3 regions of the Cellulosilyticum sp. ST5 genome follow, and region 3 is predicted to be linked to each of the others. Evidence: a T-box and tRNA genes for the amino acid it is inferred to sense, from the RefSeq annotation. Region 3 holds a T-box; the other regions hold tRNA genes.
What was found. The T-box of region 3 lies ahead of ileS (isoleucine--tRNA ligase). A T-box ahead of a tRNA ligase gene usually reads a tRNA of that ligase, here a tRNA-Ile.
Positions count from the first base shown of each region.

Region 1: it encodes a tRNA-Ile, which carries the amino acid that the T-box ahead of ileS (isoleucine--tRNA ligase) is inferred to sense. The anticodon was not compared.
Region 2: it encodes a tRNA-Ile, which carries the amino acid that the T-box ahead of ileS (isoleucine--tRNA ligase) is inferred to sense. The anticodon was not compared.

Region 1 covers NZ_CP132338.1:648-4,081, forward strand. The annotation lists rRNA gene QTL86_RS00005 (16S ribosomal RNA) at 1-1,007, shown strand, start outside; rRNA gene rrf (5S ribosomal RNA) at 1,152-1,269, shown strand; tRNA gene QTL86_RS00015 (tRNA-Ile) at 1,275-1,348, shown strand; tRNA gene QTL86_RS00020 (tRNA-Ala) at 1,402-1,474, shown strand; rRNA gene QTL86_RS00025 (23S ribosomal RNA) at 1,707-3,434, shown strand, end outside.
Region 2 covers NZ_CP132338.1:2,512,782-2,516,215, reverse strand. The annotation lists rRNA gene QTL86_RS12365 (16S ribosomal RNA) at 308-1,834, shown strand; rRNA gene rrf (5S ribosomal RNA) at 1,979-2,096, shown strand; tRNA gene QTL86_RS12355 (tRNA-Ile) at 2,102-2,175, shown strand; tRNA gene QTL86_RS12350 (tRNA-Ala) at 2,229-2,301, shown strand; rRNA gene QTL86_RS12345 (23S ribosomal RNA) at 2,534-3,434, shown strand, end outside.
Region 3 covers NZ_CP132338.1:4,486,660-4,490,093, forward strand. The annotation lists gene ileS (isoleucine--tRNA ligase) at 1-1,895, opposite strand, end outside; T-box leader at 1,970-2,216, opposite strand; gene QTL86_RS21450 (hypothetical protein) at 2,405-2,908, shown strand; gene QTL86_RS21455 (response regulator) at 3,078-3,434, shown strand, end outside.

The DNA.
Region 1 (3,434 bases), 370 kb from region 3:
GAGCGAGCGTTATCCGGATTTACTGGGTGTAAAGGGTGCGTAGGCGGTTTGTTAAGTCAGAAGTGAAATTTAGGGGCTCAACCTCTAAGCTGCTTCTGAAACTGATGAACTAGAGTGTGGGAGAGGAAAGTGGAATTCCGAGTGTAGCGGTGAAATGCGTAGAGATTCGGAGGAACACCAGTAGCGAAGGCGGCTTTCTGGACCATAACTGACGCTGAGGCACGAAAGCGTGGGGAGCAAACAGGATTAGATACCCTGGTAGTCCACGCTGTAAACGATGAATGCTAGGTGTCGGGGCTTACGGGTCTCGGTGCCGAAGTTAACACATTAAGCATTCCACCTGGGAAGTACGATCGCAAGATTGAAACTCAAAGGAATTGACGGGGACCCGCACAAGCGGTGGAGCATGTGGTTTAATTCGAAGCAACGCGAAGAACCTTACCTAAACTTGACATCCCGATGACCGAAGGGTAATGCCTTCTTTCCTAGCTTGCTAGGACATTGGTGACAGGTGGTGCATGGTTGTCGTCAGCTCGTGTCGTGAGATGTTGGGTTAAGTCCCGCAACGAGCGCAACCCCTATCTTTAGTAGCCAGCATTGAGTTGGGCACTCTAGAGAGACTGCCAGGGATAACTTGGAGGAAGGTGGGGATGACGTCAAATCATCATGCCCCTTATGTTTAGGGCTACACACGTGCTACAATGGCTGCTACAAAGGGAAGCGATCTCGCGAGAGTCAGCAAACCTCAAAAAAGCAGTCCCAGTTCGGATTGTAGTCTGCAACTCGACTACATGAAGTTGGAATCGCTAGTAATCGCGAATCAGAATGTCGCGGTGAATACGTTCCCGGGTCTTGTACACACCGCCCGTCACACCATGGGAGTTGGGGGGGCCCAACGCCGGTGACCCAACCCTTCGGGGAGGGAGCCGTCTAAGGCAAAACCAATAACTGGGGTGAAGTCGTAACAAGGTAGCCGTATCGGAAGGTGCGGCTGGATCACCTCCTTTCTAAGGATAGAAATCGAAGGTTTAATAGTTACTGTTTTGCTTTGAGAGTTCATCGCTAGATGTAACTATCAAAGCACCGAACCGAAGTGAAACGGCGGTGAGGTGTTGCTTAAGATCTAGTGTAAAATTGAATTCTAATAAATTTGTGGTGATGATGCGCTTAGGGGAAACACCCGTTTCCATTCCGAACACGTAGGTTAAGACCTAAGCGGCTGATGGTACTTGTCGGGAGACTGACTGGGAGAGTAAGTGGTTGCCACATTTTATAGGCTCGTAGCTCAGGTGGTTAGAGCGCACGCCTGATAAGCGTGAGGTCGGTGGTTCGAGTCCACTCGGGCCTATTCACTTTTAAGAAGTGATGATAGGATTAACTCAATAATAAAAAACACCATATGGGGGTTTAGCTCAGTTGGGAGAGCACCTGCCTTGCACGCAGGGGGTCAAGGGTTCGAATCCCTTAATCTCCACTGTCCTTACAATAGGACAATTTGTACTTTGAAAACTAAACACAATTTAAAATAGATTTGTAAGTTATAGCAATATAACTTGCGCCTAACGATAAATGTACACGCACATTAGTGCAAAAATGTTTGTCAGGGTGTAAAATCTACAATTTAACCGATAATAAATATTCTTTGTATTCAACGAAAGTTGATTAACAAGGCACAAACGACCGATTAACGAAAGTTAATCATTATAGGTCAAGCTACTAAGAGCGTAGAGTGGATGCCTTGGCACCGAGAGCCGATGAAGGACGTGATAAGCTGCGAAAAGCTACGGGGAGTTGCAAATAAACTTTGATCCGTAGATATCCGAATGGGGAAACCTGGCAGAGCAAACCTCTGTCATCCTATAGCCAATACATAACTATAGGAAGGGAACGAAGGGAACTGAAACATCTAAGTACCTTCAGGAGGAGAAAGAAACATCGATTTCCTAAGTAGCGGCGAGCGAAAGGGAAACAGGCCAAACCAGATTACTTGTAATCTGGGGTTGAGGACTGCGTCATGGCAAGAATGCGGATAGCTGAAGAGTCTGGAAAGTCTCATCAAAGAGGGTGATAATCCCGTAAGCGAAATCCAAGTGAAGCCTAGCAGTATCCAGAGTACCACGAGACACGAGAAACCTTGTGGGAAGCCGGGGGGACCACCCCCCAAGCCTAAATACTCCTCGGTGACCGATAGCGCATAGTACTGTGAAGGAAAGGTGAAAAGAACCCCGGGAGGGGAGTGAAAGAGAACCTGAAACTCTATGTTTACAAGCAGTGGAAGCGCCATATGATGCGCAACCGCGTACTTTTTGTAGAACGGTCCGGCGAGTTACTAGCTGTGGCAAGGTTAAGTACCAGGAGGTACGAAGCCGAAGGGAAACCAAGTCTGAATAGGGCGCCAAAATAGTCATTGTTAGTAGACCCGAAACCGGGTGACCTACCCATGTGCAGGATGAAGTTACCGTAAAAGGTAATGGAGGTCCGAACTCACATCTGTTGAAAAAGGTGGAGATGACGTGTGGGTAGCGGAGAAATTCCAATCGAACCCGGAGATAGCTGGTTCTCCTCGAAATAGCTTTAGGGCTAGCGTTGATAGGAGTCTAATGGAGGTAAAGCACTGAATTGCCTAGGGGGCCCACAAGCTTACCGAAGCATATCAAACTAAGAATGCCATCAAGATACCGTCAGCAGTCAGACTACGAGTGATAAGACACGTGGTCAAAAGGAAAACAGTCCAGACCATCAGCTAAGGTCCCCAAGTGTGTGTTAAGTGGAAAAGGATGTGAGATTTCGAAGACAACTAGGATGTTGGCTTAGAAGCAGCCACTCATTCAAAGAGTGCGTAATAGCTCACTAGTCGAGAGATCTTGCGCCGAAAATGTCCGGGGCTAAAACACACCACCGAAGCTATGGAATTCACAATAGTGGATTGGTAGAGGAGCGTTGTAACGACGCAGAAGCAGTACCGTAAGGAGCTGTGGAGTAATTACAAGTGAGAATGCCGGAATGAGTAGCGAGATACAAGTGAGAATCTTGTAGGCCGAATATCCAAGGTTTCCAGAGTAAAGCTGATCTGCTCTGGGTAAGTCGGGACCTAAGGCGAGGACGAAAGTCGTAGTCGATGGACAACTGGTTCATATTCCAGTACTACCTATTATCAGAACTGCAGGGACGCAGGAGGATAAGCAAACCCAGGAATGGTATCCTGGGCCAAGCACAAAGTCGCACCTAATAGGCAAATCCGTTAGGCGAGGATGAAGTGTGATGGGGATCGAAATAAAAGTAGAGAAGTTGCTGAATCCACACTGCCGAGAAAAGCTGCTATTGCGTGATAGGTACCCGTACCGTAAACCGACACAGGTGGATGAGGAGAGAATCCTAAGGCCGACGGGAGAAGCGTTGTTAAGGAACTCGGCAAAATGACCCCGTAACTTAGG
Region 2 (3,434 bases), 2.0 Mb from region 3:
ATACGGTCTAAAATAATTAATTTTTAAATAAGACTTGCGATAAAATAACTTATTACTTTATCACAAGTCTTATTTAAAAACATAAAAATAAAGGATAAAAAAATGGTAGAAAGTAGTTGACACTAGTAAAATGACATGATAATATAATATACGTCGCTGAGGAAAGTCGGCGTCGACAAATGAACTTTGAAAACAAAATAGTAACTATAAACCAGTCGATTCATTACGTCTCTAATAAGAGATGAGAATCAGTACAACTTGTACTAAGTAAAATAGTCAGTAGTAGAAATACTACACGGACAAACTTTTATATGAGAGTTTGATCCTGGCTCAGGATGAACGCTGGCGGCGTGCTTAACACATGCAAGTCGAACGAAGTGATAGGAGCTTGCTCCTAGAACTTAGTGGCGGACGGGTGAGTAACGCGTGGGTAACCTGCCCTATGCAGGGGGATAACGTTTGGAAACGAACGCTAATACCGCATAAACTATGGACAATCGCATGATTGTTATAGTAAAGATTTTATCGGCATAGGATGGACCCGCGTTGGATTAGCTAGTTGGTGAGATAACAGCCCACCAAGGCGACGATCCATAGCCGGCCTGAGAGGGTGAACGGCCACATTGGGACTGAGACACGGCCCAAACTCCTACGGGAGGCAGCAGTGGGGAATATTGCACAATGGGCGCAAGCCTGATGCAGCGACGCCGCGTGAAGGAAGAAGGTCTTCGGATTGTAAACTTCTATCAGCAGGGAAGAAAAAAATGACGGTACCTGACTAAGAAGCTCCGGCTAACTACGTGCCAGCAGCCGCGGTAATACGTAGGGAGCGAGCGTTATCCGGATTTACTGGGTGTAAAGGGTGCGTAGGCGGTTTGTTAAGTCAGAAGTGAAATTTAGGGGCTCAACCTCTAAGCTGCTTCTGAAACTGATGAACTAGAGTGTGGGAGAGGAAAGTGGAATTCCGAGTGTAGCGGTGAAATGCGTAGAGATTCGGAGGAACACCAGTAGCGAAGGCGGCTTTCTGGACCATAACTGACGCTGAGGCACGAAAGCGTGGGGAGCAAACAGGATTAGATACCCTGGTAGTCCACGCTGTAAACGATGAATGCTAGGTGTCGGGGCTTACGGGTCTCGGTGCCGAAGTTAACACATTAAGCATTCCACCTGGGAAGTACGATCGCAAGATTGAAACTCAAAGGAATTGACGGGGACCCGCACAAGCGGTGGAGCATGTGGTTTAATTCGAAGCAACGCGAAGAACCTTACCTAAACTTGACATCCCGATGACCGAAGGGTAATGCCTTCTTTCCTAGCTTGCTAGGACATTGGTGACAGGTGGTGCATGGTTGTCGTCAGCTCGTGTCGTGAGATGTTGGGTTAAGTCCCGCAACGAGCGCAACCCCTATCTTTAGTAGCCAGCATTGAGTTGGGCACTCTAGAGAGACTGCCAGGGATAACTTGGAGGAAGGTGGGGATGACGTCAAATCATCATGCCCCTTATGTTTAGGGCTACACACGTGCTACAATGGCTGCTACAAAGGGAAGCGATCTCGCGAGAGTCAGCAAACCTCAAAAAAGCAGTCCCAGTTCGGATTGTAGTCTGCAACTCGACTACATGAAGTTGGAATCGCTAGTAATCGCGAATCAGAATGTCGCGGTGAATACGTTCCCGGGTCTTGTACACACCGCCCGTCACACCATGGGAGTTGGGGGGGCCCAACGCCGGTGACCCAACCCTTCGGGGAGGGAGCCGTCTAAGGCAAAACCAATAACTGGGGTGAAGTCGTAACAAGGTAGCCGTATCGGAAGGTGCGGCTGGATCACCTCCTTTCTAAGGATAGAAATCGAAGGTTTAATAGTTACTGTTTTGCTTTGAGAGTTCATCGCTAGATGTAACTATCAAAGCACCGAACCGAAGTGAAACGGCGGTGAGGTGTTGCTTAAGATCTAGTGTAAAATTGAATTCTAATAAATTTGTGGTGATGATGCGCTTAGGGGAAACACCCGTTTCCATTCCGAACACGTAGGTTAAGACCTAAGCGGCTGATGGTACTTGTCGGGAGACTGACTGGGAGAGTAAGTGGTTGCCACATTTTATAGGCTCGTAGCTCAGGTGGTTAGAGCGCACGCCTGATAAGCGTGAGGTCGGTGGTTCGAGTCCACTCGGGCCTATTCACTTTTAAGAAGTGATGATAGGATTAACTCAATAATAAAAAACACCATATGGGGGTTTAGCTCAGTTGGGAGAGCACCTGCCTTGCACGCAGGGGGTCAAGGGTTCGAATCCCTTAATCTCCACTGTCCTTACAATAGGACAATTTGTACTTTGAAAACTAAACACAATTTAAAATAGATTTGTAAGTTATAGCAATATAACTTGCGCCTAACGATAAATGTACACGCACATTAGTGCAAAAATGTTTGTCAGGGTGTAAAATCTACAATTTAACCGATAATAAATATTCTTTGTATTCAACGAAAGTTGATTAACAAGGCACAAACGACCGATTAACGAAAGTTAATCATTATAGGTCAAGCTACTAAGAGCGTAGAGTGGATGCCTTGGCACCGAGAGCCGATGAAGGACGTGATAAGCTGCGAAAAGCTACGGGGAGTTGCAAATAAACTTTGATCCGTAGATATCCGAATGGGGAAACCTGGCAGAGCAAACCTCTGTCATCCTATAGCCAATACATAACTATAGGAAGGGAACGAAGGGAACTGAAACATCTAAGTACCTTCAGGAGGAGAAAGAAACATCGATTTCCTAAGTAGCGGCGAGCGAAAGGGAAACAGGCCAAACCAGATTACTTGTAATCTGGGGTTGAGGACTGCGTCATGGCAAGAATGCGGATAGCTGAAGAGTCTGGAAAGTCTCATCAAAGAGGGTGATAATCCCGTAAGCGAAATCCAAGTGAAGCCTAGCAGTATCCAGAGTACCACGAGACACGAGAAACCTTGTGGGAAGCCGGGGGGACCACCCCCCAAGCCTAAATACTCCTCGGTGACCGATAGCGCATAGTACTGTGAAGGAAAGGTGAAAAGAACCCCGGGAGGGGAGTGAAAGAGAACCTGAAACTCTATGTTTACAAGCAGTGGAAGCGCCATATGATGCGCAACCGCGTACTTTTTGTAGAACGGTCCGGCGAGTTACTAGCTGTGGCAAGGTTAAGTACCAGGAGGTACGAAGCCGAAGGGAAACCAAGTCTGAATAGGGCGCCAAAATAGTCATTGTTAGTAGACCCGAAACCGGGTGACCTACCCATGTGCAGGATGAAGTTACCGTAAAAGGTAATGGAGGTCCGAACTCACATCTGTTGAAAAAGGTGGAGATGACGTGTGGGTAGCGGAGAAATTCCAATCGAACCCGGAGATAGCTGGTTCTCCTCGAAATAGCTTTAGGGCTAGCGTTGATAGGAGTCTAATGGAGG
Region 3 (3,434 bases):
CTTGGAAGCCATGGAGCAGAAGCAGAGTAGAAGTACCAACGAACAGCATCAGCACCTTGCACATCAAGAACTGACCAAGGGTCTACTACATTACCTTTGTGCTTACTCATTTTAATCCCATCTTTATCACCTACGTGCCCAAGAACGATAACATTTTTGTATGGTGCTTTATCAAAGATAAGTGTAGAGATAGCCATTAGGGTATAGAACCATCCACGAGTTTGGTCAACAGCTTCTGAGATGAAGTCAGCTGGGAAGTTTTCTTCAAATACTTCTTTGTTTTCAAATGGATAGTGAAGTTGTGCAAATGGCATTGAACCACTATCATACCAGCAGTCGATAACATCAGATACTCTTGTCATAGTGCTGCCACACTCTGGACAGTTAAGGTGAACGTTGTCAATGTATGGTTTGTGAAGTTCGATATTGTCTGGGCAGTCAGAGCTCATTGATTTAAGTTCTTCGATGCTTCCGATTAAGTGTTTGTGACCACATTTACATTCCCAAATTGGAAGTGGAGTACCCCAGTATCTTGAACGAGAAAGACCCCAGTCAATAACACCTTCAAGGAAGTTGCCAAAACGACCTTCACCAATTGATTCAGGCATCCAGTTTACTGTTTTGTTGTTAGCTACTAAACGATCACGTACTTTAGTCATTTCAATGAACCATGTGTCACGTGCATAGTAAAGAAGTGGTGTATCACATCTCCAGCAGTGTGGGTAGCTATGTGTATGAGGCATGGCTTTAAATAAAGTGCCTTGTTCTTTTAAATATTTAAGAATTTCTGGATCTGCATTTTTAACGAATACATCTTTAAGCTGAGGGAACTGAGCTATGAATTCTTCTGTAAAGTAACCTTGTTCGTTAACAAGTTGTACAAATGGGAGGCCATTTGCACGTCCTACTCTAGCATCATCTTCACCGAATGCAGGTGCGATGTGTACGATACCTGTACCATCTGTAAGTGTTACGTAGTTATCAGCTACTACGAAGAATGCTTTTTTATCTATTTTAGCACATGTAAAGAGTGGTTCATATTCTGTGCCACATAATTCTTTACCTGCAAATTTTTCTGTGATTTCTACGCCTTCTGTGCCAAGAACTGCTTCCACTAAAGCTTCAGCTAAAATGTAAGTAGCACCTTCAAAGTTAGCTCTTACGTAAGTGTGTTCTGGGTTCACACAAAGAGCAACGTTTGATGGAAGTGTCCAAGGTGTTGTTGTCCAAGCTAAAAGGTAAGTGTTATCTTCACCTACCACTTTGAATTTACATGTAGCTGTTTGATCTTTAATATCTTTATAACCTTGTGCTACTTCGTGGGAAGAAAGAGATGTTCCACAACGTGGGCAGTAAGGTACGATTTTGTGACCTTTGTAAATAAGGTCTTTGTCCCAAATTTGACGAAGTGACCACCATACGGATTCGATGTAGTTGTTATCATAAGTCACATATGGATGCTCCATATCTACCCAATAGCCTACACGGTCAGACATCTTTTCCCATTCACTTTGATATTTCCAAACACTTTCTTTGCATTTAGAGATGAAAGGTTCAATACCATATTCTTCAATTTGTGGTTTACCACTAATACCAAGGAGTTTTTCTACTTCAAGCTCTACTGGAAGACCATGAGTATCCCAACCAGCTTTACGAAGTACTTTATAGCCTTTCATGGTTTTATAACGTGGCATAATATCTTTCATTGTACGAGTTAAGATATGTCCAATGTGAGGTTTACCATTAGCTGTAGGTGGTCCATCATAAAATGTGAATACAGGACCGCCTTCTCTGGATTTAATTGATTCTTCAAATACGTTATTTTTCTTCCAAAACTCTAAGACTTCAAGCTCTCTGTCTACAAAGTTAAGGGCAGTGTCGACTTTCTTATACATAGTCATCCTCCTAAATAAATTGTATAAAATAAAGGTTTTGGATTTTAGAGCATCAAAAAAGCTCCTTCATCCATCAACAGGACGAAAGAGCACTATAAGTCATCTTCCGCGGTACCACCTGATTTGCCTTCTATAAAGGCCGCTCGTTATACCTTTCCTTACGGTAACGGTAGGAAACCGTCAGAGCCTACTTCAATCAAAGATTTAGGTTCGGTCTGCCACTCCAAGGTGATTTTTCGTATTTTCTATCGTATGGGCTTTCACCAACCCCACTCGCTTTGACGCATCAAAAATAGTACTAGTCCTTTTCATTGTGTTTGGTAACATATAAAAATTAATAGTAATATTATAAATTTAAAAATAGAGTTTGTAAAGGCAAAACACAAAATTTGTAGTTAAGAAATAAGTTGAAAAAGAGCGTTAAATAAGTATATAGAAGCTTATAAAGTAAACATATTAGAAAAGTTAACATATAATATAAGGAGTAAATCTGAAAAGGAGAAGCTAACATGAGTTGTGAGAGTAGTGATTGCTCATCTGGTAGAAGGAGAAGCAGAAGTACAGATTGCAGAGAAAGTAGCCGATCTGTAAGGAGAGTAGAAGTTGTAAGAGGTTTTGGCACCGTGGATAGTATTGGTGTACCTAGTGTTGGATGTAATGTAACTGATACTGAACAAGTAGATTTTAAAATTCGTATATTTAGAAGAGAAGATAGATTTGAGGGAGAAGTTAACATAGTTAATTTTGATAGAAGGAGAAAATTTAATTCCAATGACCTGATGTTTTTTACAGGAGATGAAAATGGTTTTTTATGTGTCTTTTGCGTGACTTCAGATGATGGCTGCTGCCGTTTTGAAATGGTTGTAGAGGCAAGTCCTATCGTATGTGCAAGAGGCACAGCAGCAATGTTCTTTGCTTATTCAGCCCCTATTAATACAGCAGGCATTAATATAGGAGGAGAAGTAGTTAGAGGCGAAATTTTATTCTGTGAAAATGCATGTTGTTGCCGTTAATAAAATAGAAAAGCTACACTCAATCTAAACAGGGGTATAGCTTTTCTATTAAAAGCTACCATTTAAGTAATATTTTAACCGTTTAAGCAAGAATTATTGTAAAAGAAGTAGGGGAGTTTTACAATCTACGTTATATACAATAGAGATTATAAGGAATAAGGAGGAACTCATGATAAGAATTTTGTTATATGACGAAGAGATTGAGGAACGCAGACAACTTTGCAAGCAAATACTAAAATATTATGAAGCATATAAGTTAGTTGTTCAGATAAGTGAGTTTGAAGATTATGTATCAGTTTTAGATGCTTTGAAAAAAGAAAACTTTGAGCTTGTGGTGATAGCACAAGACGGAACCTTTAGCCTAGAAGTAGTAGATAGAGTACGTCGTATGAAGCCAGATATAAAGCTACTTTGGTGTAGTGATTTAGATTTTGCTATTCGTTCCTATGATGTACAAGCTAAATATTTTTTGAAAAAGCCTATTAGTGAAGAAACTCTGGCACAAGCACTGAAAAAGTGTGAGCTT